Regions from separate parts of the Pseudoduganella sp. HUAS MS19 genome, predicted to be linked through region 2. Evidence: predicted binding sites of a transcription regulator. Region 2 holds the regulator's gene; each other region holds the start of a gene.

Region 1 (7,297 bases), 1.1 Mb from region 2:
GCAAAAAATCCAAGTTAACCACCAATTTTTGTCAGCTTTAGGGCAAGCAGTTGACGCTTTGTGTCAAAAGGAAAACAAAAATTGTCCAAATGCCTGACAAAAATCGTCAGCTGGCGCGGAAGGCCATCAGGATGCCGCTGAGGTCGAGGATGTCGCCAACGTTTAGCGGATGAGGCTGGCGCGGCATCGGGTCACCGTTCAGCAGGGGAGATTTGTCGCCTTCCACGTGGGCGACGGAATATCCTTCGGGGGCACGGGCAATCACCACGACCTGCACGCCGGGGCGGCCCAGGCTGGTGACGGCCTTGGTCAAGCTCAGGGTTTTGCCGGCATTGCTGCCGTTCAGGACTTCTATATGAGCCAGTGGCAATTCGGCGAACTGGGTGTGCGGCGCGGCGGCCGAGGACGAGGCCGACGGCGGTGCCGGCATGGCAGGGATGGTGGCGGCGGCGGCGGCCAGTGGGCGGATGCCGTCGCTGACGAATTCGAGGTGGTACTTGGCCATCTTGATCACATCCTTGTTCTGCAGGAAGTGCTTGCCGATGCGGTGGCCATTCACAAATGTACCATTTGTGCTTTGCAGGTCTTCCAGGAACGAGTCGTCCAGGATGGTCGTGACGAGCGCATGCTCACCACTGACTGCGGGGTGGCTCAGGACAATGTCGTTATGCTTATGGCGGCCGACCGTCATGCGCTCCTTGGTGAGCTGCACGGTCTGCTCGATAACACCTTCTCGCATCACGAGTAGTTTTGCCAAATCAATATCCTCCGGGTAAACGCAAACGGGGAGCCGAAGCTCCCCGTTATCATACAGCTACTATTACAACATTGCCTTCAACAGGCGACCCATTTCGGATGGGTTTTTGGTGACCTTGATGCCGCAGGCTTCCATGATTTCCAGTTTGGCTTGTGCCGTGTCGGCGCCGCCGGAGATCAGCGCGCCGGCGTGGCCCATGCGCTTGCCTGGAGGAGCGGTCACACCGGCGATGAAGCCAACCACTGGCTTCTTCATGTTGTCCTTGATCCAACGGGCTGCGTTGGCTTCGTCTGGACCGCCGATTTCGCCGATCATGATCACAGCGTCGGTGTCAGGATCGTCGTTGAACATGCGCATCACGTCGATGTGCTTCAGGCCGTTGATCGGGTCGCCGCCAATGCCAACTGCAGAAGACTGGCCCAGGCCCAGGGCGGTCAGCTGTGCCACCGCTTCATAGGTCAGGGTGCCGGAGCGGGAAACCACGCCGATGCGGCCCTTGCGATGGATATGGCCAGGCATAATGCCGATCTTGATTTCGTCCGGGGTGATCAGGCCTGGGCAGTTAGGGCCCAGCAGCAGGGTCTTGGAACCTGCCTTGGCCATGCGGTCTTTCACTTCCATCATGTCGCGGACCGGGATGCCTTCGGTGATGCAGATGGCCAGGTCCAGTTCAGCTTCCACGGCTTCCCAGATTGCGGCGGCGGCGCCTGCTGGTGGAACGTAGATTACGGAAACGGTCGCGCCGGTTTCCGACGCTGCTTCCTTGACGGATGCGTAGATCGGGATGCCTTCGAAGTCTTCGCCGGCTTTCTTCGGATTCACGCCTGCAACGAAGGCATTCTTGCCGTTCGCGTAGTCGCGGCACATACGGGTGTGGAACTGGCCGGTCTTGCCGGTGATGCCCTGGGTGATGACTTTGGTGTCTTTATTGATCAGGATAGACATATCGATTCCTTAATTATTTACCGGCGGCAGCGGCAACAACGGCCTTGGCTGCTTCTTCCATGGTGTCAGCGGCGATGATAGGCAGGCCCGATTCGGCCAGCATCTTCTTGCCCAGGTCTTCGTTGGTGCCCTTCATGCGCACGACCAGCGGCACGGACAGGGAAACGGCCTTGGCGCCGGCGATCACGCCTTCGGCGATCACGTCGCAGCGCATGATGCCGCCGAAGATGTTCACCAGGATGGCTTTCAGTTCCGGGTTCTTCAGCATCAGCTTGAAGGCTTCGGTCACTTTCTCGGTGGTGGCACCGCCGCCCACGTCCAGGAAGTTGGCTGGCTCGCCGCCGAACAGCTTGATGGTGTCCATGGTTGCCATGGCCAGGCCGGCGCCGTTCACCAGGCAGCCGATATTGCCGTCCAGGGAGATGTAGGCCAGGTCGAACTGGGATGCTTCAACTTCAGCTGGATCTTCTTCGTCCAGGTCGCGGTAAGCCACGATTTCCGGGTGACGGAACAGGGCGTTGGCGTCGAAGTTGAACTTGGCGTCCAGTGCGATGACCTTGCCGGAACTGGTCAGAATCAGTGGGTTGATTTCGGCCAGGGAAGCGTCGGTTTCCCAGTAGGCTTTGTACAGGCCTTGCAGGTTGGCGACGGCGTCGGCTACGGAGGCTTCCGGTACGCCGATCTTGCGTGCCACGTCGGCAGCGTCTGCGTCGGACAGGCCGGTCGCTGGATCGATCACGACGTTGTGAATCAGTTCAGGGTGCTTTTCAGCGACTTCTTCGATGTCCATACCGCCTTCGGAGGAGGCCATCAAGACAACGCGCTGGGTGACACGATCGGTCACCAGGGAAACGTACAGTTCCTTCTTGATGTCGGCGCCTTCTTCGATCATCAGGCGGCGGACTTTCTGGCCTTCAGGGCCGGTCTGGTGGGTCACCAGCTGCATGCCCATGATCTGGTCGGCGTATTCCTTGACCTGTTCCAGCGACTTGGCTACTTTCACGCCGCCGCCTTTACCACGGCCACCTGCATGGATCTGTGCCTTTACGACCCATACTGGGCCGCCCAGGGTTTCAGCAGCTTTCACCGCCTCTTCCACAGACATGCACGGAATGCCGCGCGGTACGGTCACTCCGAATTTTCGGAGGATTTCTTTGCCTTGATACTCATGGATTTTCATGCTGGCTTTCCCTTCTTTCGAATACCTGTTTGTTGGTTAGATGTATTTTGTACAGCACCTAGGCTGCTTCCGTCTTGTTGACGTACCAGCGTGGGTAGAACTCGGCAACTGCCCCGCCATCGGTCTTGAGGGCGTGGCACTTATCAAGTTGGAACGGTTTCTCTGTCGCAGTGCTGGAGCGCTCGTTCACTGGCCAGACATCATTGGCAAAGGCTTGCATGGCTGCCGTCGGCAGCACCTGGGCCAATTCCGTCAGGTGGGTACAGCCTTGTACACCGCCCAGCCTTTCCTTGACCGCTTGGCGAAAACCCTTCGTCAGGTTGAGGCCGATCAGGGCTTTGTAGGCTGGGCCAATCGTGTCGCAATGGCCAGGATAGGGAACGGCGTCCGAACTTGCTTCGGCATCGACGATGGTGAGCTGCTTATCGACGGTCACGCGCAGCCACAGGTCGTGCAGGGCTTCGTTGCCCTTGCGCGGGCCGGATGCCAGCATGGTGTCGAAGGATTTGATGTCCGTGATATGGGCGTCAAGATCCCACAGGCCATCCTCGCGTGAATACGCCTGGATGTCTATGGCGCGCGTATGCCGCAGCGCACGTCGGGAGACAGGATTTGACAAGGACATAAGACCGATGCCACAAAACGTGGCCAAAATTATAAGCAGCTAATCAGTACGCCGCAGCTTCTACGGACAACCACCGCACCCGCGGTGCTGCATAAAACTCTCGAAGTGTAGCACACCTTGCCAGGCCAATTTAAAAGTCCTCGTCCGGCATCGTGCCCTTCATGGCGGTGCGGATGGCTTTCTGGGAGAAGCCGCGCGACATGAGGAAGCGTAATTGTTTCTGGCGGCCTTCGGGATCTGCGGCGACTTCGCCGAACTTGCGGCGCCAGACCTCGCAGCAGCGCTCGACTTCGTCTTCCTTCAGGCTTTCCTTGACTTCGGCCAGCATGTCGCCGCCGATGCCGTGGTGCTGAAGTTCTGCCACGATGCGGCTGTTGCCGTAGCGGGCGGCACGGCGGTGCACCAGGTTTTCTGAGAAGCGCTCTTCAGAGAGCCATTTGTTTTGTTCGAGGAAGTTCAGCAGGGCTTCGACGTCGTCGCCCTCTTCCGCGTGGCGGTGCAGCTTGCGGGCGAGTTCGAGGCGGCTGTGCTCGCGCTGGCTGAGCAGGCGCAGGGCGCGGGCTTTTAGGGTGGGTTTGGGGAGGGGCATGCTTTCTAAAACCGGTAAAGCGGTGCCTGACCCGCAGGGTCAGGCACCGGTCTGCGGCGGCCGCGTATCGGTGTCTGACCCTGCGGGTCAGACACCGGGGTACCGGTTTTAGTCGACCGCACGCAGCTTCGGCGCTTCTTCGCCATCATCGGTCACCGCCGGCAGCTCGCGCACGCCCAGCGCCGCACGCACCTTGTTCTCGATTTCACGCGCCAGCGCCGGGCGTTCCTTCAGGAACGAGCGGGCATTGTCCTTGCCCTGGCCGATACGCTCGCCACCGTAGCTGTACCAGGAGCCCGACTTCTCAACGATCTTGGCTTCCACGCCCAGATCGATGATCTCGCCTTCGCGCGAGGTGCCTTCGCCATACAGGATGTCGAAGTGGGCTTCCTTGAACGGCGGCGCAATCTTGTTCTTGACCACTTTGACCTTGGTCTCGTTACCGATTACTTCGTCGCCCGACTTGATGGAACCGGTACGGCGGATGTCGAGGCGCACGGATGCATAAAATTTCAGCGCGTTACCGCCGGTGGTGGTTTCCGGCGAGCCGAACATCACGCCGATCTTCATACGGATCTGGTTAATGAAGATCACCAGAGTGTTGGTGCGGTTGATGGTGCCGGTCAGCTTGCGCAGCGCCTGGGACATCAGTCGTGCCTGCAGGCCTGGCAGGGAATCACCCATATCGCCTTCGATTTCAGCTTTCGGGGTCAGCGCCGCGACCGAGTCGACCACGATCAGGTCCACGGAACCGGAGCGCACCAGCGCATCGCAGATTTCCAGGGCTTGTTCGCCGGTGTCCGGCTGGGAGATCAGCAGTTCGTGCAGGTTGACGCCCAGCTTCTGCGCGTAGACCACGTCCAGCGCGTGTTCCGCGTCGATGAAGGCGCAGGTGCCGCCCATCTTCTGCATTTCAGCAATGGCCTGCAGGGTCAGGGTGGTTTTACCGGAAGATTCAGGACCGTAGATTTCCACGACGCGGCCGCGCGGCAGGCCGCCTACACCCAGCGCGATATCCAGGCCCAGGGAGCCGGTGGAGACAGTCTGCACTTCCTCGATCGGGGCGGATGCGTCCATGCGCATCACGGAGCCTTTACCAAACTGCTTTTCAATCTGGGCCAGCGCCGCGGCCAGGGCCTTGGCTTTTTCCGATGCAGGTACTACTGCTTTTTTGTCGTCCATGATGATCTTTCGCGGCTAAATGAATTGGGTCACTACGTTTGTACAGGTGATACTGTATAAAATTACAGTGCTTTTGACAACCCCTTTTTTGCAAACTTTGCGAAAAGTCAAACGGCTGGAGTACAGTTACCCTATGCGTATCCTATTAGCCGAAGATGACAGCGTCCTCGCGGACGGCCTGACGCGCTCCCTGCGCCAGTCCGGCTATGCGATCGACTGCGTAAAAAACGGGCAAGAGGCGGACACGGCCCTGTCCACCCAGGAATTCGACCTGCTGATCCTGGACCTGGGCCTGCCCAGGATGTCCGGCCTGGAAGTGCTGCGCCGCCTGCGCACGCGCGGCTCGCTGCTGCCGGTGCTGATCCTGACCGCGGCCGATTCCGTGGAGCAGCGCGTCAACGGCCTTGACCTGGGCGCCGACGATTACATGGCCAAGCCTTTCGCGCTGTCCGAGCTGGAAGCGCGGGTGCGCGCCCTGACCCGGCGCGGCCAGGGCGGCGGCTCCACGGTCGTCAGGCATGGCCCCCTCACCTACGACCAGGTCGGGCGCAGCGCCTATATCAATGAGCAGATGCTGGATTTGTCGGCACGCGAACTGGGCTTGCTGGAAATCCTGCTGGCGCGCACCGGCCGCCTGGTGTCGAAGGAACAGCTGGTAGACCACCTGTGCGAGTGGGGCGAAGAGGTCAGCAACAACGCCATCGAGGTGTATGTGCACCGCCTGCGCAAGAAGATTGAAGTGGGCGGCATCCGCATCGCCACCGTGCGCGGCCTCGGCTACTGCCTGGAGAAATTCAACCCGCCGCAGCCGCCGGCCGCCACGTGAACGGCGAGCAGCAGGCCGCCGACTGGGACCACACCCCGGCCGCCGAAGAGAACGAGATCCAGCACTCGCTGTTCGGCGAAATCCTCGACTGGATGCTCGCTCCCCTGCTGCTGCTGTGGCCGATGAGCATCGCCATCACCTACCTGGTGGCCAAATCGATCGCCAACCAGCCTTTCGACCATGCGCTGGAGGATACGGTCACCGTGCTGACGCAGCAGGTGCGCGAAGTGGGCGGCGCGATTCCCCGCCTGCCCGGCCCGGCGCGCGACATCCTGCGCGCCGATGACGTCGATAATATTTATTACCAGATCAGTGCCCCCAACGGCAGCCATGCCGATGGCGACCGCGACCTGCCGCCGCCCCGGCAAGACCCGGAGCTGCAGGAATACCGCTCGGGCGAGGTGATTTTCCGCAACGCCAACCTGCACGGCACGCCGATCCGCATCGCCCACACCTGGGTCAACCTGGAAGAGGACAAGGCGCAGCCGCCGCGCTGGGCCCTGGTGCAGGTGGGCGAAACGCTGGAAAAGCGCGCCAAGCTGGCCAATGAAATCATCAAGGGCGTGATCCTGCCGCAGTTCATCATCCTGCCCATCGTGCTGGCCCTGGTGTGGTTTGCACTGTCGCGCGGCCTGCTGCCGCTGCGCGAGCTGCAGGAGCGCATCCGCGCCCGGCCTTCGGACGACCTGAGCCCGATTCCGCCGCGCCAGGTGCCGGAAGAAATCACCCCGCTGGTCAAGTCGCTCAATGAAATGCTGGAGCGCCTGAAGCTGTCCATCGATTCGCAGAAGCGCTTTATCGCCGATGCCGCGCACCAGATGAAAACTCCGCTGGCCGGCATGCGCACCCAGTCGGAACTGGCGCTGCGCCAGACCGACGAGGCCGAGGTGCACCGCTCGCTGGAGCAATTGGCAAAGTCGTCGGAGGCGGCAACCCGCCTGGTCAACCAGCTGCTGGCACTGGCGCGCGCCGAAAACCAGCCGCAGGCCGGCACTGCGATGGAAGCGCTGGAACTGGGCGAGCTGGCGCGCAGTACGGTGCACGACTGGGTGCAGGCTTCGTTCAGCTACGGCATCGACCTTGGCTACGAGCCGCCTCACGAAGACGTCCCCATTTCCGGCAACCCGATGATGCTGCGCGAAATGCTGTCCAACCTGATCGACAACGCACTGCGCTACACACCGCGCGGCGGC
Region 2 (7,297 bases):
TGCACAAGCCGATTCACACCTCGGTGACTTTCGGCTATGCCGACGCGCGCCAGCTGGCGTCGGTGTTCCAGGGCAAGGAGCCGGGTTTCCGCTACGGCCGCCAGGGCAACCCGACGGTTGCCGCACTGGAGGACAAGGTCAGCAAGATGGAGCAGGGCGTGGGCACGATCTGTTTCGCCACGGGCATGGGCGCCATCGGCGCCGTGTTCCAGGCGCTGCTGCGTGCCGGCGACCATGTCGTGTCGTCGTCGTTCCTGTTCGGGAATACCAACTCGCTGTGGCAGACGGTGGCGGGGCAGGGCGTGGGCGTGGACTTCGTCGACGCCACCGACGTGGCCAACGTGGCCGCGGCGCTCAAGCCTGAAACGCGCATGGTGTTCGTCGAAACGATCGCCAACCCGCGCACCCAGATCGCCGACCTCAAACGCATCGGCCAACTGTGTGCCGAGCGCGGCATCCTCTACATCGTGGACAACACCATGACGTCGCCTTACCTGTTCCGTCCCAAGGACGTCGGCGCCGGCCTGGTGGTGAACGCGCTGACCAAGTCGATTGGCGGCCATGGCAATGCGCTGGGCGGCGCGCTGACCGATACCGGCGCATACGACTGGAGCAGGTTCCCGAATATCTTCGAGAACTACAAGAAGAACCCGGTGGTGCAATGGGGCCTGGTGCAGATCCGTGCCAAGGCGCTGCGCGATTTCGGCGCTTCGCTGGCGCCGGAAGCCGCGCACCACATCGCCGTTGGCGCCGAAACGCTGGCGCTGCGCATGGACCGTACTTCGGCCAATGCGCGCGCCCTGGCCGAGATGCTGGAAGCCGACGAACGCGTGGCAGCGGTGTATTACCCGGGGCTGAAATCGCACCCCCAGCATGGCATCGCAGCCGAATTGTTCAAGGACTTCGGCTCGTTGCTGAGCTTTGAGCTGAAGGACGGCATAGACTGCTTCGACTACCTGAACAAGCTGAAGCTGGCGATCCCGACTTCCAACCTGGGCGACACGCGCACCTTGGTGATCCCCGTCTCGCACACCATCTTCTACGAAATGGGTCCCGAGCGCCGCGCCTCGATGGGCATTGCCGACAGTCTGATCCGCGTCTCCGTCGGCATCGAAGACACTGCCGACCTGATCGCCGACTTCCGGAACGCCCTCGACTGATACCGTTCAGCCCGTGTCACACCATGGGGTGTGACCCCATGGTGTGACACGGCCTCGGCCGTATCAGTGGGGGATGCCGAAGATGGCGGCGAAGCGGGCCTGCTGTTCGGCTGTCGCGGCAGGGTCGCGCAGCAGGTAGGTTTCCAGCATGCCGAACTGCTCGAGGCGCAGGCCGATGTCCTTGAACAGCGGGGCGAGGTCGGGCGCTTTGCTGGTGGCGACGATGTTGTTCAGCAGCGGGTCGAGGTCGATGCCGCTGATCGCTTTTCCGATGCGGACGATGTCGGCCTGGCTGTATGTCTTGCCCTTGTGGCCAAATTCCTTGTACATCTCGTTGAGCAGCGTGTCGAGGCTCACCTTGCCCTTGCTGGCCTTGCGCAGTTCCACGTCCATCGCCAGGCCGGCTATCGTGCCGCCGCCGTAGACCAGCAGCCAGTTGCGGTGCTTGTCTTTTACCGCTTCGCGCACGGTGACGGTCAGGCCCTGTACCTTGCGTGCGACATTCTGGCCGCGCGCGAGGTTCTCCAATTGCTGGATCAGCATGGTCCGGTCCATCAGCTTGTTGCGCGCCATGGTGGTCACGGTGACGTAGTCGTTCACGCCTTCCTTGAACCATTCTTCGCTTTCGTTCCTGGGCACAAGCGAGTGTCCATTCCAGAAATGGGCCAGCTCGTGCGCCATCACCTTGCCCCAGATCGGGCGCGAGACTTCGCTGCCGTCATCTTTCAGGTATTGGCTGAAGGAGCCTGCAAACGCTCCGCCGTCGCCGCTGTCGCCCTGGTTGATCACGACCAGGAAGCGGTCGGCTACCGGGCCGCGGCCATATAGTTTTTGGTAGCTGTTCATCTGCTTGTCGATCATCGATACGAAAGCGTCGCGCCGTTTCCAGTATTGCTTGCCCATCACCAGCGTCATCTCGACGCCGCCGGCCTTGAACGTTTCCGAACGTGCCGTGCCGAAAAAGAGGGCGTTGTTTACCAGCTCGCGCCGCGTGTCGACAACGAAGACGCCAGGCTTGCCGGTGCTGCGCCACGGCGTGTTGGCTTTCCATCCCATCGGCAGGTCGAAGGTGACTTCGGTCTGCCCGAGCATTTTTACGCCGGGGACGATGAACAGGGGATAGCCGACCGACATCAGGCCTTCATCGGTGTGGTAGGACACTTCTTCATTCCCGCCCGGCCATTGATATTTGTCGTGCTCCAGGCGGATGTCGTAGGACAGGCGCAGGCGGCGGTCGCCGTCGACGTCGTATTCGCCTTCACCCTTGTCGTTCAATACGACGGCATTGCCGGCCATATCGCTTACCTGCAACTTTTCGATCAGGTCGGCCTGGCCATTTTTGAGTTGCGGTATCGGCATGCAGTTGAATAGTGCCAGCTCGCGGCCTTCGACCCAGACGTCGGCTTCGATATGGGCGCGCCTGGCTTCCTTGTCGATGCTGAGGCGGTAGTGGTTGGTCTGCTGATCGAAGGCGAACGCGGATTGCGCTGCCAGCATCGCGGCTGCGACGCAGAATGGCTTGAACATCAAGATCTCCCCGGTTGTGGTGTGTGTTTTGTGTGTGACTTTAGGTTAGCGCAGCCACCCGGGGACGGTGGCTGCGACGAACTGCAGGATTGGCGGTACAGGCTGCACGCTTAGCGTAGCGCTTTTTCCACAACTGCCTTCATGGCGGGCATGGCGCAGCGCAGGGCGGCGTGGCCGCAGTCGGTGTCGAGCACCGTGGCTTCCTCCTTGCGCAGCTTGGCGAAGGCAATCGCCGGTGCCGGATTGACCAGGTGGTCCTGTGCTGCGTTGATAGCGGCCACGCGCGCCTTGATGCGGGGCGCGGTTTCTTCCAGCTTGCCGCCTTGGGCGATATCGTGCCCCAGCACTGCGCGGATCTGCCACAGGGAGTTGTTGGCGTCCATGCCGTCAGGATCGGAGGACTGGCTCTCGCGGAAGAACTTTTCGAAATCCTTCGGCGCTGTGCGCGCGCTGCGGTGCGCCGGGCTGTCGAAGTTCATGGCGAACAGCAGGTTGTACATCGGCAGCGGCGGGTTCTTTGCGTAGCGGCCGCCTGCAGGTATTCAGGGTGCCAAAAGTGCGATAGCCGATGGCGCAATCGCTGATGGTGGCTTTGTTTTCGAGCTGCAGGTCGCCCATGTTGGCGAACTGTTGTTGCGGGGCGGCGGCGTACGCGCTGGAAAACGATAGTGCGAAGGCGCACAGGATGGAGCTGAAACGGCGGACGTGCATGTTATCTCCTCTTCTTTTTTTCGATGCAGGAAGGATAAGCCGGGGGGCGTGCGATAGCACTTGGGTGCGACAGACGGCAGGAATCGGGGAGCAGGCTGGCTTAAAACGGCACGGCGCCGGGCATGTCATAAGGATGGCGCCAGCCGGGAAGGGCCCGGATGCGTCCTAACCAGCCCGCCACGTGGGCAGGGTAGCCGACGTGGGCTTGCTCGGGCCAGAACATATAGCCGCAGATGGAGAAGTCGGCGATCGTGGGCTCGGCGCCCAGCAGGAATTGGCGGCTGTCGGAAAGCTCTTCGTCCAGGCGCGCGATGTCGGCGTCAAAGCGCGCGCGCATCCAATCGAGCACGCCGGGCGGGTAGCCTAGCGGGTCAAAGCGCTGGCCGTAGCGCAAGTGGGGCAGCGAGGTGCCGATGCGGTTGGCTTCCCAGAACAGCCATTCGCGGCAGCGTGCCAGGCGTTCGGGCGTTTCGCCGCCGAAGGCTTGGCTGTGTTGCGCCAGGAATAGCAGGATGGCGTTGGATTGTACGTAGGGTTGGCTGTCGTGCACCAGCAACGGAACCTCGCCGTAGCGCGCCAGTGTGCGGAATGGTTCGGGACGCGCCGCGCGTTCGAAGCGCAGGTCGACTTCTTCGTATTCATATGGCAGCGCTGCTACTTCGAGCATCAGCCGCACCTTGAAGGTGTGGCCCGATTCGGCACTGCCATACAGCTTGAACATCAGTGCCAGGTCCGCATCAGACCTACTGCCAGTCCTTCCAGCGCGAAGTCGTCTTCCGGGCTGACGGTGATGATTTTGAAGTCCGGATTTTCCGGCAGCAGTTCGATCTTGCTGCCCGTCTTGCGATAAGTCTTGACCGTGACGTCGTTGCCGATACGGGCCACGACGACCTGGCCGTTGCGGGCGCTATCGGTCTTTTTCACGGCCAGCAGATCGCCATCCATGATGCCGATGTCGCGCATCGACTCGCCGCGCACTTTCAGCAGGAAGTCGGGCTTGGCCGAAAACAGCTTGGGGTCGACGCTGTACGTCGTCTCCAGGTTTTCCTGTGCCAGGATAGGCGAGCCGGCGGCGACGCGGCCGATCAGGGGCAGGGAGACCAGCATGCCCGCAGGTACGGCAGGCATGTCGTCGAATTCGACACTGGCGCGCGACGCCTGGCGTGGCGCTGCCGTGCCGGTGGCGGCGCCGCCGAAGTTGCCGGTCAGGCGGATGCCGCGCGAGGTGCCGGCGGTGATTTCAATTGCGCCCTTGCGTTGCAAGGCTTTCAGGTGTTCTTCCGCGGCGTTGGCGGATTTGAAGCCAAGCTCCGCCGCGATTTCTGCGCGGGTTGGCGGGAAGCCGGTGCTGTCGATCGCATCCTTGATCAGGTTGAGGATCTGTTCTTGTCGTGCTGTGAGCTTGATCATGGCGCTATGGTCACTATTGTGGACTGTGGATATAGACAGTCTGTATTTTTGTACAGTATGAAAGGAATTGCAAGCAAATTTGTTGCAATGGCAGAAAATATTCGGCTTAATGTCGATTCGACAAGCACTTGGAGGGCAGGATGGGACGGTTTGCTTTCTTGCTGGCGGCGGGGATTTCTTTGTTCGGTGCTGCGATCCATTTCGCGGCGCCTTTGCTGGGAGCGCAGTGGTATGCCTTGCTGCAGGCGCCGCCCAAAGTCGTGGCTTCAGCCCAGGCGGGGGGCCTGCTGGCGCCAGCAGGCGCCGCCGGTATCGGCGTGCTGATGCTGGTGTGCGCCTTGTATGCCCTGGCCGGAGCCGGCAAGCTGCGCTGGTTGCCGTTCGCGCAGATGGTGCAAGGGGCGCTCGCCGCGCTGTGTTTGCTGCGTGGCGTGCCGGTGCTGCCTTTCCTGTACAGATTTCCCGACCGAGCCTGGACGTTCGACGTCGTTGCTTCGCTCATCTGGCTAGCGGCAGGCCTGGGCTTCCTGGTCGGGATTCTTGCCCCGCATCGCAGCGAGCCGCCTGCGCCAACTGCGGGCCGGGAGCAGGCGCCCGTCGCTTGAGCAGGCGCGCAGCGGGCGTGGCGGCGCGCCTGCTGCGTTAAACTGCTGCCCCATCCCGCCATCCTGTTTTCCCGGAGTTTTTTTGCCCGCGTTCCTGAACACTTTTTTCGCCGGCCGATGCCGTGCTGCTGCAGGTTCTTGCTTCGCCGCCTTGCTGTGTTTTCCCGCTTTTGCCAGCCCAACCTTGCCCCCGCTGCTGGCGGACTACAGCCATACGCAATGGGGAGCGCAAGACGGTGCCCCAAACGATGTTGTCCAGTTCGCCCAGACTGCGGACGGCTGGCTGTGGCTGGCGTCGCCTTCCGGCTTGTACCGCTTTGACGGCGTGCGTTTCGAGCGCGTTGACCAAGTGCGTGGCCAGCGCCTGCAATCGACCAGCGTACTGGGCTTGCTGGGCACGCCGGACGGTGGACTGTGGGTCGGGCACCGGTTCGGCGGAGTGAGCCATGTCAAGAACCAGCGTGTGACGCTGCACAAACCTGGGGCCGGCTTGCCGAATGGCGCGGTGATGAGCATTGCGCGCGGCCCGGACGGCGCGATCTGGGTGTCGACTTCGCAGGGCTTGGGACACTTGGCTCCCGGGGCTGAGCGCTTCACTACGGTCAGCAGCAGTGGCTTGCCGCAGGGGCTGATATATAAAGTTCTGTTTTCGCGCAGCGGCATCCAGTGGGTCGCCACCGCGGGCGGCGCCTACTATCGCAAGCCTGGCGCACAGCGCTACCAGCCGGCCTGGCCCAGTATGCCAATGGCAGCGATGGACGAGGCGCCGGATGGCACCATCTGGGCCTCAGATGGCGTCGATAAACACTACAGGCTATACATGTCGCGACCCAGTGCAAGCGCGCGGCCCCAGCCTGTGCCAGGCGGCACCGGCATCCATTTCGACCGCGACGGGGTCATGTGGGTGCTGAAGCTGCACGCGCTCGAGCGGCGCGTGGCGCCTTATCTCGCCTGGCCAGCGCCGGCGTTGGACCAGCCGCCGGCGGCGCAGCAGCTTGGCCGACAAAATGGCCTGCCTGGCTGGCTGCCGCAGATGTGGTTCCAGGACCGCGAAGGGAATATCTGGATCGGCAGCTCGACCGGTATTGACCGCCTGCGGCGCAACCAGCTGCGCCCCCTGGTGAGCAGCGTAGCGTTGAGTCGGCCTGGTGTGATCGCCGATACAGGCGGTCGCGTGTTCATCGGCGACCAGCTGGGGCCATTGCGTAGCGCCGACAAGGATGGCTTGCGGGAAGTGGCCGGGCCGATGCCGCTCGGGGCCTCACATCGCGCGCCAGACGGCACGCTCTGGGTCGGCGACCACACCCACCGCTGGCGCCGCACCCCGGGCGGCAAGTGGATTGGCTTACCGCTTCCGCCACTGCTGAAGGGATCGCGCGTTCTGGCCATGCAGACTGGGCGCGATGGGCGGATGTGGGTTTCCATGCAAAAGCACGGCTTGTTCAGGGTTGATGGTGAGCAGTGGCAGCGCGGCGGCGGCCTGCCGGGATTGCCAACGGCACGGGCGCTGGCGCTTGCCCGCGATGCGGATGGCAGGATTTGGATCGGGTATGTCGGCGGTGCCGTTGCCTGCGTGGATGGCGATCGCGTGCGCCTGTATGGCCAAGCCGACGGCCTGAAGCTGGGGCATGTCCAGTCGCTGCTGACAGACGGGGCGCGGATCTGGGCCGGCGGCGAGTTCGGCCTCGCCTATCTGGACGGCAATCGCTGGCTCGACGTGGCGGTGCCAGCGCGCGGCGTGTCGGGCATGGCGCGCACGCCCGATGGTGAACTGTGGCTGCACGGTGCCGACGGGGTGGCACGCATCGGCGCGCAGGAAGTGCAGCGCTTGCTGGCCGAACCTGGCAGCCCGGTCGCGTTCGAGCGTTTCGACGGCCCCGGCAG
Region 3 (7,297 bases), 120 kb from region 2:
TAAGCAGCGGGCGCAAGGCGCGCGCTACGCTAGCGCGGCATAGTCCTACAAAAAGAAGGCGAGGGCAGCAACTGCAGTCGGCGCCAGGGCGCCTGCCAGCAAGCCGAGGGCGCCGATTGATTCATCGCGGAATCCTTTGCGCAGCAGTGCAACGCCGGCCGGATTCGGTGCGTTGGCGATGACGGTCAGGCCGCCGCCGGCAACGGCGCCTGCCACGAGCATGTATTGCGCCTGCGGCGAGATGCCGTCGATCAGCGAGCCGAGGTAGGTGAGGGCGGCGTTGTCGGTGATGGCAGTCAGGCCCAGCGCGCCGAAGAAGAGCGCGAGTGGCTGCAGGCTTTCGACAATTGGTTGCAGCCACCATTGCTGCATGCTGCCCAGTACCACCAGGCCGGCCAGGAAGAAGCCGACCAGCAAGGCTTCCTTCAGGATCAGGGGCGACTGGTGTTGCGGGTAGGCCGTGGTGAAGCCGATGAAGAACAGGAACAGGCCGAGGAACAGCACCGGGTGGTGCGCCAGCAGTACCACGGCTGCCAGGAAGCCCAGATGGATGATGCTGGTGAGCATTGGGGCTGCTGTACGGGCGGTGAGGGCCGCTGCATCGGCTTTGCCCCCATTGCGCAGGTGCGCGCGCAGCAGCCAGGTCAAGGCGCTGGCGTTGACCAGCACGGCCAGTGTGGCTTTCCAGCCGAAGTTGGCGGCCATGAAGGCGCTATCCCATTGCCAGGTTGCAGCGACCATCAGCACCGGTGGCGCGGCGTAAGCGGTCAGTGTGCCGCCGATCGAAACGTTGACGAACAGCACGCCGAGGGCGGCGTACTTTTGCCATTCAGGCACGCCATCGCGGAAGATTTGCGGCGCCAGCATCAGGGCGGCCAGCGTCATTGCGGCTGGCTCGGTGATCAGGGAACCGACCAGCGGCACCAGGGCAAGGCCCATCCACGCCTTCAGCAGCGGGCGGCCGCCGGACAGCGTGTCGACCAGGCGCTGCACGAAATCCAGCACCGGCCGCGAGGCGGCCACCACCATCACCACGAAGACAAACAGCGGTTCGGTGTATTGCTGGGTTTCCGCGTAGGCGATGGCGTTCTGCGGTCCGGCCACGAGGGCCATCACCACCAGCAGCACCATGGCCCAGAAGCCAAACACCACTTCCACCTCGCCCAGCAAGTGCAGCAAGCCGCTGTGGCGCGGGCATTTGTGCGACAGGCGCTCAAACGCTTTTGCGCTGAAGGTGTGAAGCAAGGCAAGGGCAAACAGGATGGCGCCGATCAATTGCATGGCTGGGAAATGTAAGTTGGCAATATTGCCGATTCTATCAGGCGCGGCCTGACTTGCCCGACTGGGAGTGATGCCGTCCTGGATGCCCCAACCCTGAAACAGGTTTCCTCTTCGCGCGCGTAGGATTATACTGTATGCATATACAGCATTTTCCATCATGGCGCTTTTCGACCCCCAACCCCTGCACCCGGCCCTCTGGCTGGCTTCCCAGCTCACCAAGGGCGCCACGTCCTGCGTGGATAGCGGCATTCCCGTTCTCTCCCATCAATTGCCGGGGGGCGGCTGGCCGACGGGCGTCCTGACCGAGTTGCTGCTCCAGCAACCAGGCATAGGCGAGTTGCGTTTATTGAAAGCCAGCCTGGCCAACCTGACGCGCCCGACGGCCTTGCTGCAGCCGCCCTATGCCCCCCAGGCCCTCGGCCTCGACTTGCCTCCACAGCAACTGCTGTGGATCCGCAACACCGGCAAGGCCGCCGACGGCCTGTGGGCGGCCGAGCAAATCCTGCGCAGCGGCAGTTGCGGCGCGGTGCTGCTGTGGCAACAGCACATCCGCAACGAATCGCTGCGCCGCCTGCACCTGGCCGCCCAGTGCGGCGAAACGCTGTTTTTCCTGCTGCGGCCAATTGCTGCCGCCCAGGATTCCTCGCCCGCGCCGTTGCGGCTGGCGCTGCGGCCGGCGTCCGGGGGGATCAATATCGAATTCGTCAAACGCCGCGGACCGCAGCGCGACACGCCGCTGTTCCTCCCATTAACCCCAACCCTGTTGCAACGCCATGCGCCTGTGGATCGGCCTCTACCTGCCCCGGCTACCGCTCGAAGTGTTCTGTCCGAATTGGTCGGATGACCTGTGCAGCGTCGTGCTGGAACAGGAGGGCGTGCTCGCGGTGTCGTACCGCGCCCATATGATGGGCGTGCGTCCCGGCATGCGCCGCAGCGGCGCCCTGATGCTGGCGCCGGAAGCCCAGATGCACGAACGCGCCCCGCAGCAGGAACAGGAAGCCCTGCACGCGGTCGCAATGGCCATGCTGCAATACACGCCCCAGGTGGCGGCAGGCGAGGGCGCCACCCTGCTGCTGGACGTGGGGGCCAGCCTGCGCCTGTTCGGCGGCATCCGGCGCCTGTGCCGCCTGGTGCGGGACAGCCTGCAAAAGCTTGGCTTCAGCGGTGTGCTGGGGGTGGCGCCCACTGCGCGCGGCGCCTGGCTGCTGGCGCGTGCCGGCGGCGGCCGCACGCTCAAATTGGATAGCCTGCTGCGCCGCCTGCATCGCCTGCCGGTAGGCCTGCTGCCGCCGCTGCAGCGCCACCTGCGCTGGCTGGATGGCATCGGCTGCCTGAATATCGGCGACCTGGTACGCCTGCCGCGCCCCGGCCTGCAGCGCCGCTGCGGCATCGAGGTGCTGGACATGCTCGATGCCGCGCAAGGCCTGGCGCCCGAAATGCACGAATGGATCGCGGCGCCGCCCGCCTTCAAGGCCCGGCTGGAATTGTTTGGCCGCATCGAGAATGCCGACCTGTTGCTGGCCGGCGCCTGCCGCCTGCTGCAGCAACTGACCGGCTGGCTGTGCGCCCACCAGTTTGCGGTCTCGCGCATCCGCCTGCTGCTGGAGCATGAGCGCGGCCGCGAAGCGTGTCCGCCGACGCCGGTGGAAGTCATGTTGGCCGAGCCCACCTGGCGCGACGAGCATCTCGTGCGCCTGCTGAAGGAACGCCTGGCCAAGGTGGAGCTGCCGGCGCCGGTGCTCGGGCTGGTGCTGGAAGCGGCCCAGGTCGAGCCGATGGCGCCGCTTAGCGACTCGCTGTTCCCCGATCCCGGCGGCAGCCCGCAAGACCGCCAGCGCCTGTTCGAAGTGTTGGTGGCGCGCCTTGGCGCGGAGAACGTGCTGCAGCCATATCCCAAGGCCGACTACCGCCCCGAAGTGGCCAACCGCTGGGTGCCCCTGCAGGAGAAGGTGCGTCCGGCCGATGTGGCAGCCCAGATGCCGCCGCGCCCGTTGCCGCGCCCCGCCTTCCTGCTGCCCAAGCCGATCCCGCTCCTGATGCGCGACCACCGCCCGTTCTACTGCTCGCCGCTGCGCATGGTGTCGACCGCTGAGCGCATCGAAGCCGGCTGGTGGAGCGAAACGCAAAGCCGCGACTACTTCATCGCCGAGGGCGAGGACAATGCCTACTACTGGGTCTACCGCGAACGCACGCCTGGCACCGAGGAAACGCGCTGGTATCTGCATGGATTGTTCGCCTGAAGTATCATTGATTGAGAAAGGGGGACGTATGACCGCACAACGACTCGAATTCCCTGGCGCTCATGGCCAATTGCTGGCGGCGCGGCTGGACTCTCCTGAGACTGGCGCGCGCGCCTACGCTCTGTTCGCGCATTGCTTCACTTGCGGCAAGGACGTTTTCGCCGCCAGCCGCATCGCGCAGGCGCTGACTGAGCACGGCATTGCCGTGCTGCGCTTCGACTTCACCGGCCTGGGGGCCAGCGAAGGCGACTTTGCCAACACCAATTTCTCATCCAATGTGGCCGACCTGCAGGCGGCCACCGATTTCCTGCGCCGTGAATTCCAGGCGCCGCGCATCCTGATCGGGCATAGCCTCGGCGGTGCGGCGACGCTGGCCTTTGCCGGCACCGTGCCGGAAGCGCAAGCCGTGGTCACCATTGCCGCGCCGAGCGATCCGGTGCACGTGACGCATTTGTTCGGTGACCAGATCGATGCGATCACGGCGCAGGGCGAGGCCATGGTCCAATTGGCCGGGCGGCCGTTCCGCATCAAGCGGCAGTTCCTGGAAGACGTGGCGGAGAACAGCCTGCGCAACAAGATCGCCAATATGCGCAAGGCCTTGCTGGTCATGCACGCGCCGGGCGATACGACAGTCGGCATCAATAACGCGCTGGAAATTTTCACGGCGGCCAAGCATCCAAAGAGCTTTATCTCACTCGATACAGCCGATCACCTGCTGACCGTGCGCGAGGATGCGATGTATGTGGCTGGCCTGATTGCTGCCTGGAGCGGGCGCTATCTCAAGGATTACCAGGCTTCCACGCCATCGCCTTCCTGACGGCGGGGCGCTCGCCGACCAGCGCGAGCCAGCGTTGCACGGCGGGCTTGCCGGACAAGTTCAGTTCCAGGTGCGCAGCGGCGGCCTGCGTCCAGGGGTAACAGGCCATGTCGGCGATCGTGTAGTGTTCGCCGGCCACATAGGTATTGCCGGCCAGCGTACGGTCGAGCACATTTAGCAAGCGGTCCGCCTCGGCGATGAAATGCTCCGTCGGCAGCGCAAGATCTACTTTTGAAAAGAAGCCCAACTGGCCCAGCATGGGGCCAAGGCCGCCGACCTGCCAGTGCAGCCATTGCAGTGTGTGGTAGCGTTCCGGCCCTTCCGGCGCCAGGAAGCGCTCGTACTTTTCGGCCAGGTAAGTCAGGATCGCGCCGCTCTCGAACAGCGCAAGCGAGCCATCCTTCAGCGCGGGGATCTTATTGTTGGGCGAGATGGCCAGGAAGGCGGGAGCGAACTGCTCATGCTCACGCAGGTCGACCGGCACCACCTCATAAGGAAGGTCGAGCTCTTCCAGCAGGATCAGCGGCTTGCGCCCATTGGGGGTGGTCCAGGTGTAGACGGTAAACATGGTGTCCACACTCTAGCGCGGGCAAATGAAAACGGGCGCACCGCAGTGCGCCCGTTGAATGTGACTTACTGTCGCGGCGACAGGATGGCTTCCAGCCGGTCAGGCGTGCCTTCGATGCGTTCCAGGCGCGGATACTTCAAGCCTTCGTAGTACGCCAGCGCGACGGTGCGGTATTGCTGGCCGCGTTTCACCAGCAGTTCGATCGGCTTCCTGCTGGCCTTGGCTTCAGTGATCGCCTTGCGCAACAGCTCGGCCTTGTAGACGCGGCCATTCACCGCCAGCAAGGTGGTGTTGCCGGACAGGCCGGCCTTGAAGCCCACGCCTTCCCACTGGATGCCTTCGATCTTGCCTTCGTTGCCGACGTTAAAACCAAGCGAATAGGTAAAGTCGGCGGACTTGCTGCGCTCTTCGGCGGTCTTCAGGAAGTCGGTCTGCTTTTCGGTGAACACCAGCTGGTAGCCGGCGCGGGTGATGCCATCCATCGGCACCGGGCCCAGCTCCTCGATGCGGGTGCGCAGGAAGCTCGCCCAATCGTGCGGCTGCACATTGTTAAGCACTTTGACGACGTCGTCGAAGGTGTAGTGCAGCGCCTGCACGCGGCCATCCTCCACGCCAAAGAACTTGGCCGCGAAGTCGTCCAGCGAGCGCTTGTCGCCCGACAGCTCGCGGATCTTGGTATCCACGTCCAGCCAGACCAGCATGCCTTCGACGTAGTAGTCTTCGCTGCGCTGGTAGTTCGACCATGGAATCGGACGGCGCGCGTTGATGATCGGATCGTAGGTGGTGTCCTGCACCGAACGCCATTCGCGGCCTTTCTGGATGCCGTAGCGCGCGGCGCTGGAGGCAATGATGTCCTTGATGCTGGCGCCCTTCATCAGGCCGGAACGCGCGGCCAGCACTTCGCCGTAGTAGGTGGTCTGGCCTTCGTACACCCACAGCAGATCGTTCTGCAGCGGCTGGTTGAAGTTCAGCACGTCCTGGCCTTTCGGGCGGCGGAACTTGCCGTTCCAGGAGTGGGTGAATTCATGCGGCAGCAGGCCGCGGTCGGATTCTGTCTTGTTCCAGTCGGTGAAATAGTCGGGCTTCAAGGCGTTTTCGCTGGACTGGTGGTGCTCGCGGCCGACGCGGCCGAATTCATCGCTCAGCGCGAACAGGAAATCGTAATGCTTGTAATGCTGGGAGCCGAACACCTTGTAGGTTTGCTTGACCAGGTTGCGGTGCAGTTCGATGTGTTCAGGCTTGGCTTCCAACGCTTCCGCAGTGTCGGCCACCACGTTCAGGTGCACCGGCACCTTGCCGCCTGGGTCGAGGTCGAAGCGCTTGAAGTGGCGGCCGGCGAACAGCGGCGAGTCGACGAAGGTTTCCACGTCGGTGGTCTTGAAGGTCACCACGTCGCCTTTGCGCTCAGCTTCTTCCAGCGCGGAGCCGTACTGCCAGCCGGCCGGCAAGGTCAGCGTGGTCTGGATCGGGATGCGGCGGGTGGCGTAGCCGGCCGGGTACATGGTCAGCGATTGCCACTGGATGCCCAGCATGTCGGGCGTGATCGAGGTGCGGCCTTGCGCAGCCTCGGTCGGGGCCAGGTGCTGGTATTCCACGTCGATCGCCTTGGCGCCGGCCGGCACTTCGAGGTGGAAGGCATACACGTTCACATTGTCGCGGCGCCAGGCCAGGGTCTTGCCGTTGGCGGAGACCTTCAGGCCGGCAAACTGGTTCAGTGCACCGGTCGGGCCATGCTGCGCCGTGACCCACTGCGGGAACAGCAGCGTCATCTTGCCCGGCCTGGCGGGAATGGTCTGCTGGATGCGGTAGATATTCCGGGCGGTATCCGACGCATCGACCTTCATCACGATGGTGCCGGGGTAAGGCTGGTCGGCCGGGGCAGGGATGGCTTGGCCGGCCTGGGCGCTGCAGGCGGCGCCCAGCAGCAGGGCGATGGCGGTATTGGTGAACAGTTTCATTTATTTCAACAGGGAAAGTACGACGGGCGAGTTTAGCACGCAGGGTCAGCGAAATTGTTTCGGAACGTAACGCAAAAAAGGCCCTTGAAATCCTATTTGCGGCACTTATATCGGATGCAGCGGTTGCCCAGCCGGGGACCGCCGGACCTTATATCGCTTAAATTGAAAGGATATGAAAATGCGTACTTTTGACCTGACCCCACTGTATCGTTCCGCTATCGGTTTCGACCGCCTGGCCCAGATGCTGAATGATTCGCATCGCGGCGACCAGCCCAGCTACCCGCCGTACAACATCGAACTGGTGACCGAAGACCAGTACCGTATCGTGATGGCGCTGGCCGGCTTTGACCGTAGCGAAATCGACATCACCTCCGAGCGCGATTCCCTGGTGGTGATTGGCCGCAAGCAGAAAGACGGCCAGGAAAAGACATTC
Region 4 (7,297 bases), 890 kb from region 2:
CAGTTGCGCACGTGGAGTGATCAACTGGCCGCCGCCCGGGAAGTCCGGGCCAGGGATCAGTTCCATCAGTTCCGCGTGGCTGATCTTCGGATTGCGGATCATCGCCACGGCAGCTTTCGCCACCTCGGTCAGGTTATGCGAAGGGATCTCGGTCGCCAGGCCCACCGCGATACCGGAGGCGCCGTTCAGCAGCACCATCGGCAGGCGTGCCGGCAGCAGGGCCGGTTCTTCGTACGAGCCGTCGTAGTTGGGGATGAAGTCCACGGTGCCCTGGTCGATTTCGTCGAGCAGCAGGCGCGAAATCGGGGTCAGGCGGGCTTCGGTGTACCGCATTGCCGCGGCGCCGTCGCCGTCGCGCGAACCGAAGTTACCCTGGCCGTCGATCAGCGGATAGCGCAGCGAGAAATCCTGCGCCATGCGCACCAGCGCGTCGTACACCGACTGGTCGCCGTGCGGGTGCAGCTTGCCCAGCACGTCGCCGACCACAGTGGCGGATTTACGCGGCTTGGCGGTCGGGCCCAGGCCCAGTTCATTCATCGAGTACAGGATGCGGCGCTGCACCGGCTTCTGGCCGTCGCACACGTCCGGCAGGGCGCGGCCCTTGACCACGGAAATGGCGTAATCGAGGTAGGCGCGCTCGGCAAAGGTCGATAGGGTCAGCGATTCGCCGCCGTCATCGCCGCCGCTGCCACCGCTTGGCGGCAGCTCGGGAGTTGGATCGTCAAAGAGGTTTGCTTGAGTCATGTTCGATACTTATATTAGATGTCTGCTTCCACTTCATTGCCGTGTTCTTCGATCCACGCGCGGCGGGCGGCGGCTTCGCCTTTGCCCATCAGCATATTGAAGCGCGAGGAAGAGTAGCTGTGGTCGAAATCGCCCAGCGACACTGGCAGCAGGCGGCGGGTGTCCGGATTCATGGTGGTTTCCCACAGCTGCTCGGCATTCATCTCGCCCAGGCCCTTGAAGCGGGAGATGGTCCAGGAGCCTTCTTTCAGGCCATCCTTGCGCAGCTTGTCTTCGATGGCCACCAGCTCGCCGTCGTCCAGCGCGTACAGCTTCTGGATCGGCTTCTTGCCGCGCGCCGGTGCGTCCACGCGGTATAGCGGTGGACGCGCCACGCAGATGTGGCCTTTGTCGATCAGGGCAGGGAAGTGGCGGAAGAACAGGGTAAGCAGCAGCACTTGGATGTGGGAGCCGTCGACGTCCGCATCGGAGAGGATGCAGATTTTGCCGTAACGCAGGCCGCTCAGGTCCGGCGAGTCGCCATAGTTGTGCGGATCGACGCCGATCGCCACGGCGATGTCGTGAATCTCGTTGTTGGCATACAGGCGATCGCGGTCGGTCTCCCAGGAGTTCAGCACCTTGCCGCGCAGCGGGAGGATGGCCTGGAATTCCTTGTCGCGGCCCATCTTGGCCGAACCGCCCGCCGAATCGCCCTCGACCAGGAATAATTCGGTGCGGGTCACTTCATCCGATTCGCAATCGGTCAGCTTGCCCGGCAACACGGCTACGCCGGACGACTTTTTCTTCTCGACCTTCTGCGCCGAACGCAGGCGCGATTGCGCTTGCTTGATCACCAGTTCGGCCAGCTTCTTGCCGTAGTCGATGTGCTGGTTCAGCCACAGCTCCAGCGCAGGCTTGGAGAAAGTCGACACCAGGCGCACCGCGTCGCGCGAATTCAGGCGCTCCTTGATCTGGCCCTGGAATTGCGGGTCCAGCACCTTGGCCGACAGCACGAAGGAAGCGCGTGCAAACACGTCTTCCGGCAACAGCTTCACGCCCTTTGGCAGCAGCGAGTGCAGTTCGACGAAGTTCTTCATCGCGCCGAACAGGCCTTCGCGCAGGCCGGATTCGTGGGTGCCGCCATTCGGGGTCGGAATCAGGTTGACGTAGGATTCGCGCACCACCGCGCCTTCCTCGGTCCAGGCCACTACCCACGATGCGCCTTCGCCTTCGGCAAAGCCTTCCGCGTCAGGGGTGGCGAACTGCTCGCCCTCGAACAGCGGGATCAGGGTTTCGCCGCCGGAGGTGGTTTGCGCCAGCTGCTCGTTCAGGTAGCCGCGCAGGCCATCCTTGTACATCCAGGTCTGCTCGTCGCCGGTCTTGGCATTCTTCAGCGTGACCGATACGCCAGGCAGCAGCACGGCCTTGGAGCGCAACAAGCGCTGCAGCTCGACCTGGGAGATCAGCGGCGAATCGAAATACTTCGCGTCCGGCCAGGCGGTAACGCGGGTACCGGACTTTTTGCCGTCTTTTGGCGCCGGCTGGGAGCTCAGTGGCTCGACCAGGTCACCGTGTTCGAAGGCGATCTGGTGGAAACCGTTGCCGGCGTCGTCTTTACGCCACACAGTGATCTCCAGGCGCTTGGACAGCGCGTTGGTGACCGAAACGCCGACGCCGTGCAGGCCGCCCGAGAAGGCGTAGGCGCCGCCGGAGCCCTTATCAAACTTGCCGCCCGCGTGCAGGCGGGTAAAGACGATTTCCACCGTCGGCACATTCTCTTCAGGATGCAAGCCGACCGGAATGCCGCGGCCATCGTCTTCGACGGTGATGGAGCCGTCGGCATTCTGCGTCACGATAATATTTTTGCAATGGCCGCCCAGTGCTTCATCGGAGGCATTGTCGATCACCTCCTGGATGATGTGCAGCGGGTTCTCGGTGCGGGTATACATGCCCGGGCGCTGCTTGACGGGTTCCAGTCCTTTGAGGACGCGGATAGATGATTCGCTGTAGTCGGAAACTGGTTTTTTAGTGGCCATACGTGTTATTGGTAATGCAAAGTGCTGTGATTATATACAGTATTTTCCGCTTTGACGGATCGCATGCTTGCGCATTCTATCCGCTACGGGCAGTGGCGCAAGGAAATCGCGGCGCTAAAATGGGTTTTATGACCACAGATCGGCGCCCGTTCGCAGTCAGGCTGGTCGGCTTCCCCGCAGAAGCCGCGCGCACGCTTGCGCAGGGCCTGGCCCGGGCGCCTGCCGGCGGGCCGTCGTATCTTTGCCTGTCCGACGACAGCCTGCAGGACCCCGATATTTTCCTGGCCAACGGTACCGAACTGAAAGCGCTGGCCGCCATCGCCTCGTTGGCTGCCGGCGACATTCGGCCGGCGCTGGTGCTGGGGGCGACTGGCGTGCTCCTGCCGTACCCTAACCTGCCGCTGCCCGTGCAATGGGCCGCCATGTATGCCGAGCTGGCCCGCCTGGTCGGACGCCGCACCGAGGTGCTGTCCGGCCTGTCGGCCTCCGTCGACTCGCTGGTGCCCGAGCGCCGGCGCCGCGAACGGCTCGACCTGGACCTGACCGACCCCACTGTCTATGAAAAGATGCGCAAGCCCCGGCGCGAGGGCGCCGTGCTGTGCGTCGATGCCAACGCCAGTTTCAGCGAGCAGCTCGGACAATCGCTGAATCAGTTCGGCACCCCGGTGCTGTGGGCGGTCGATGGTGTAGCCGCATTGGCGCTTTGCCGCCAGCATCCGGTGGCTGTGGTCCTGATCGACTTCGCAGCCCCGATCCTTGACCATTACCTGCTTTGCGCCCAGCTGCGCAGCCTGGAAGCGCAGCCCGAAGTGGTCTTCCTGGTGCAATCCGCCCACGACTACGACCAGACCCGCGGCCGCGCTGCCGGCGCCGCCGGCATGCTGGACAAGCCGCTGACCGAACACCAGGTGCAGGCCGTGCTGCGCAAGTTCATGCGCCTGTAAAAATGTCCACCTTGGGGTCAGGAACCGAAGTGGACATTGTTGCGCAGCAGAATGTCCACTTCGGTTCCTGACCCCAAGGTGGACATTTTTACGCAGCGTTGATTGATCGCTGCCGCCTATTTAGACCGTTTTTACGCCCTGGCCGATACGCTTTCGTCACCTTCTTTTTTGACGAAAGTGGATGTATGAAGAATGCGCTCTTCCTTGCCGCTGCCATGCTGGCGGCTCCTGCCTTTGCCGATGACCTGAGCTTCAACGCTGGACTGGTCAGTGATTACCGCTATCGCGGCATCTCGCAATCGCGCCTGCAGCCCGCTGTGCAGGTCGGCGCCGACTTAGCCGGCGCCGCTACCGGCTTGTACGTGGGCGCCTGGGCCTCGACCATCAACTGGACGCGCGACGCCGGCGGCTCCGGTCGCGTGGAGCTGGATATATACGCCGGCAAGCGCGGCCAACTCACGCAAGCCATCAGCTACGACGCTGGCGTGCTGACCTATGTTTACAAGGGCCGTATCCCAGGTCTCGACAATCCCGACACTACGGAACTTTACGCCCAGCTTGGCTATGGCCCCGCCACCCTGCGATATTCGCACTCCGTAACCAGTCTGTTCGGCTTTGTCGACAGCAGAAATTCCGGCTACCTGGACCTGAGCGCCACCATCGGCGCGGGGGCCGGCTACACCGTCAACCTGCACGCCGGCCGCCAGCGCGTGAAGAACAATAGCGCCTCCGATTACAGCGACTGGAAGCTGGGCGTGACCAGGGACGTGGGCTTCGCCAGCGTGCAACTGGCTGCCGTGGGCACCAATGCCGGCAAGGCAGCTTATGCCGCGCCAGCCAACGGCAAGTTCCTGGGCAAGAACGCCCTGCAGCTCACCGTCAGCAGGACCTTCTGATTTTTACATCTTGTTTACACCGGCTTGCCGAGTCTTTACACCGATTTTAGGCCTGGCTCGATAAGCTGGCTCCCATACAAACAAGACCTTTCGGGGAAACCAATGGACATCGTCTTTATCGGCGCATTCGTCGCCTTTTTTGTGCTGGTTGTCGCTTTGGCGGCCGGTTGCGACAAGCTGGGAGGCCAGCAATGAACACCTTTTATCTCATCGGCTCCGTTGCCAGCGCCGGCCTGCTGGCCTACCTGCTGCTGGCGCTGTTGAAAGCGGAGGACCTCTAGTATGACCACCCAATCTTTCCTGCTGTTGGCAGTCTTCCTGCTGGTCCTGGCCACCGCAGCGTGGCCGCTGGGCGGCTTGCTGGCGCGCGTGGCCGATGGCCGCAAGATTCCTGGCCTGGGCTGGCTGGCGGCGGTCGAAAAGCTGCTGTACCGCGCCGCCGGTGTGCCGGCCGACGCAGCGCGGCGCGGCATGGGTTGGAAAGCCTACGCCATCGCACTGCTGGTTTTCAATCTGCTTGGCGCCCTGTTTGTCTACGCAGTGCAGCGCTTGCAAGCGTGGCTGCCGCTGAACCCCCAGGGCTTGCCTGGCATCAGCCCGGACTCCTCCTTCAATACCGCCGTCAGCTTTGTGGCCAACACCAACTGGCAGGGGTATGCGGGCGAGCAGACCATGAGCTATTTGAGCCAGATGCTGGCGCTGACCGGCCAGAACTTCTTCTCGGCCGCCACCGGCATCGCCGTGGCTTTCGCCTTGATCCGTGGCTTCGCTGCGCGTTCCGCCAAATCGATCGGCAACTTCTGGGTCGACCTGACCCGCATCATGTTATACGTTCTGCTTCCCTTGTCCTTTGTATTCGCAGTGTTCCTGGTCGGCCAGGGCGCGATCCAGAACTTCTCCGCCTATAAGGAAGTGACCCTGGTAGAGCCGGTCACATACGCTGTACCCGGCGCCACGCCCGACGCTCCGGTGCAAAGCCGGACTGCGGCCACGCAACTGATCGCCATGGGTCCGGTCGCTTCGCAGGAAGCGATCAAGATGCTGGGTACCAATGGCGGCGGCTTTTTCAACGCCAACTCGGCGCATCCTTATGAGAACCCGACACCGCTGTCCAATTTCGCGGAAATGCTGGCGATCTTCCTGATTCCCGCCGCACTGTGCTTCGCCTTTGGCCGTCTTGTGGGCGATCGGCGCCAGGGCTGGGCCGTGCTGGGTGCAATGACGATCATATTCGTGGTTGCCGCTACTGGCATCACGGCTGCGGAGCAGGCTGCACATCCGGCACTGCAAGCGATGGGTGTCGACCAGGCGGCCACCGCGCTGCAATCGGGCGGCAATATGGAAGGCAAGGAAACACGCTTCGGCATTGCCGCCACCGGCCTGTTTGCAACCGTGACTACCGCGGCATCCTGCGGCGCTGTGAACGGCATGCACGACTCCTTCACGCCACTGGGTGGCGCCGGACCGATGCTATTGATGCAGCTCGGCGAGGTGGTCTTTGGCGGCGTCGGCTCGGGCCTGTACGGCATGCTGATCTTCGCCATCATGGCGGTGTTCATCGCCGGCTTGATGATCGGCCGCACGCCGGAATACCTGGGCAAAAAGATCCAGTCGTATGAGATGAAGATGACTTCCATTGCCATCCTGGTCACGCCGACGCTGGTGCTGTTGGGTACTGCCATCGCCGTGATGACGGATGCGGGCAAGGTCGCTGTCGCCAATCCTGGCGCGCACGGCTTCACGGAAATCCTGTATGCCTTCAGTTCCGCTGCCAACAACAACGGCAGCGCATTTGCCGGCCTCTCCGCCAACACGCCGTTCTACAACACCATGCTGGCCATCGCCATGTGGTTCGGCCGCTTCGCCATGATCGTGCCGGTGCTGGCCATTGCCGGCTCGCTGGCCGGCAAGCAGCGCCTGCAAGCAAACGCCGGCACCATGCCGACCCATGGCCTGATGTTTGTGTTCCTGCTGGTGACCGTGGTGCTGCTGGTGGGCGTCCTGAACTACGTTCCTGCCCTGGCCCTCGGTCCGGTCATCGAACATTTGCAACTGTATAAATAAAGGAGGGCACTAATATGTCGCAATCGCAAGCGATGACTGCCGCCCAAACAGGCGAGCGCCTGAAATTGTTCGAATCGAAGCTGGTGCTGCCTGCAATCGCCGAGTCGTTCTACAAACTGGACCCGCGCGTGCAGCTGCGCAGCCCTGTGATGTTCGTCGTCTACGTCGGCAGCATCATCACCACGCTGTTGTATATCCAGTCGCTGTCGGGCCAGGGTGAAACCAGCTCCGGTTTCATCCTCGCCACCACAATCTGGCTCTGGTTCACCGTACTGTTCGCCAATTTCGCCGAGGCCCTGGCCGAAGGCCGCAGCAAGGCGCAAGCGGCCTCGCTGCGCAGCTTGAAACAATGCGTGACATCGAAGAAACTGGCCGCGCCGAAGCATGGCACCCAGTGGCTGCCATGCCCGGCCACCGACCTGCGCAAGGGGAACTACCTGCTGGTTGAAGCGGGCGACGTGATCCCGATCGACGGCACCGTGATCGAAGGCGTGGCCTCGGTCGACGAAAGCGCCATCACCGGCGAATCGGCGCCCGTGATCCGCGAGTCCGGCGGCGACTTTTCCTCCGTGACCGGCGGCACCCGCGTGCTGTCCGACTGGCTGGTGGTGCAGGTCACCGCCAACCCCGGCGA

What was found. The regulator LexA, encoded in region 2, represses DNA repair genes until DNA is damaged. The targets are predictions, from matches to a motif close to ACTGTATNNNNATACAGT.
Region 1: recA (recombinase RecA) is a predicted target of LexA. The motif match lies at 5,330-5,347, and genes of this name have one in related genera.
Region 3: imuA (translesion DNA synthesis-associated protein ImuA) is a predicted target of LexA. The motif match lies at 1,411-1,428, and genes of this name have one in related genera.
Region 4: ACWBU6_RS26690 (DNA topoisomerase IV subunit B) is a predicted target of LexA. The motif match lies at 2,783-2,800, and genes of this name have one in related genera.

What each region holds. Positions count from the first base shown of each region.
Region 1 is NZ_CM132133.1:6,040,089-6,047,385, forward strand. Features, by position in the region: gene ACWBU6_RS27695 (FHA domain-containing protein) at 107-757, opposite strand; gene sucD (succinate--CoA ligase subunit alpha) at 821-1,702, opposite strand; gene sucC (ADP-forming succinate--CoA ligase subunit beta) at 1,716-2,882, opposite strand; gene ACWBU6_RS27710 (DUF2889 domain-containing protein) at 2,941-3,507, opposite strand; gene recX (recombination regulator RecX) at 3,638-4,096, opposite strand; gene recA (recombinase RecA) at 4,205-5,278, opposite strand; gene ACWBU6_RS27725 (response regulator) at 5,412-6,104, shown strand; gene ACWBU6_RS27730 (sensor histidine kinase N-terminal domain-containing protein) at 6,101-7,297, shown strand, end outside.
Region 2 is NZ_CM132133.1:4,939,349-4,946,645, reverse strand. Features, by position in the region: gene ACWBU6_RS22675 (cystathionine gamma-synthase family protein) at 1-1,160, shown strand, start outside; gene ACWBU6_RS22670 (M61 family metallopeptidase) at 1,224-2,687, opposite strand; gene ACWBU6_RS22665 (hypothetical protein) at 2,798-3,187, opposite strand; gene ACWBU6_RS22660 (glutathione S-transferase family protein) at 3,499-4,119, opposite strand; gene lexA (transcriptional repressor LexA) at 4,119-4,808, opposite strand; gene ACWBU6_RS22650 (hypothetical protein) at 4,949-5,413, shown strand; gene ACWBU6_RS22645 (sensor histidine kinase) at 5,598-7,297, shown strand, end outside.
Region 3 is NZ_CM132133.1:5,060,767-5,068,063, reverse strand. Features, by position in the region: gene ACWBU6_RS23195 (putative Na+/H+ antiporter) at 46-1,281, opposite strand; gene imuA (translesion DNA synthesis-associated protein ImuA) at 1,439-2,125, shown strand; gene ACWBU6_RS23185 (Y-family DNA polymerase) at 2,055-3,521, shown strand; gene ACWBU6_RS23180 (alpha/beta hydrolase family protein) at 3,550-4,338, shown strand; gene ACWBU6_RS23175 (glutathione S-transferase family protein) at 4,301-4,906, opposite strand; gene ACWBU6_RS23170 (M61 family metallopeptidase) at 4,972-6,864, opposite strand; gene ACWBU6_RS23165 (Hsp20 family protein) at 7,043-7,297, shown strand, end outside.
Region 4 is NZ_CM132133.1:5,834,113-5,841,409, reverse strand. Features, by position in the region: gene parC (DNA topoisomerase IV subunit A) at 1-744, opposite strand, end outside; gene ACWBU6_RS26690 (DNA topoisomerase IV subunit B) at 759-2,759, opposite strand; gene ACWBU6_RS26685 (response regulator) at 2,888-3,703, shown strand; gene ACWBU6_RS26680 (TorF family putative porin) at 3,889-4,599, shown strand; gene ACWBU6_RS26675 (potassium-transporting ATPase subunit F) at 4,791-4,880, shown strand; gene kdpA (potassium-transporting ATPase subunit KdpA) at 4,882-6,663, shown strand; gene kdpB (potassium-transporting ATPase subunit KdpB) at 6,678-7,297, shown strand, end outside.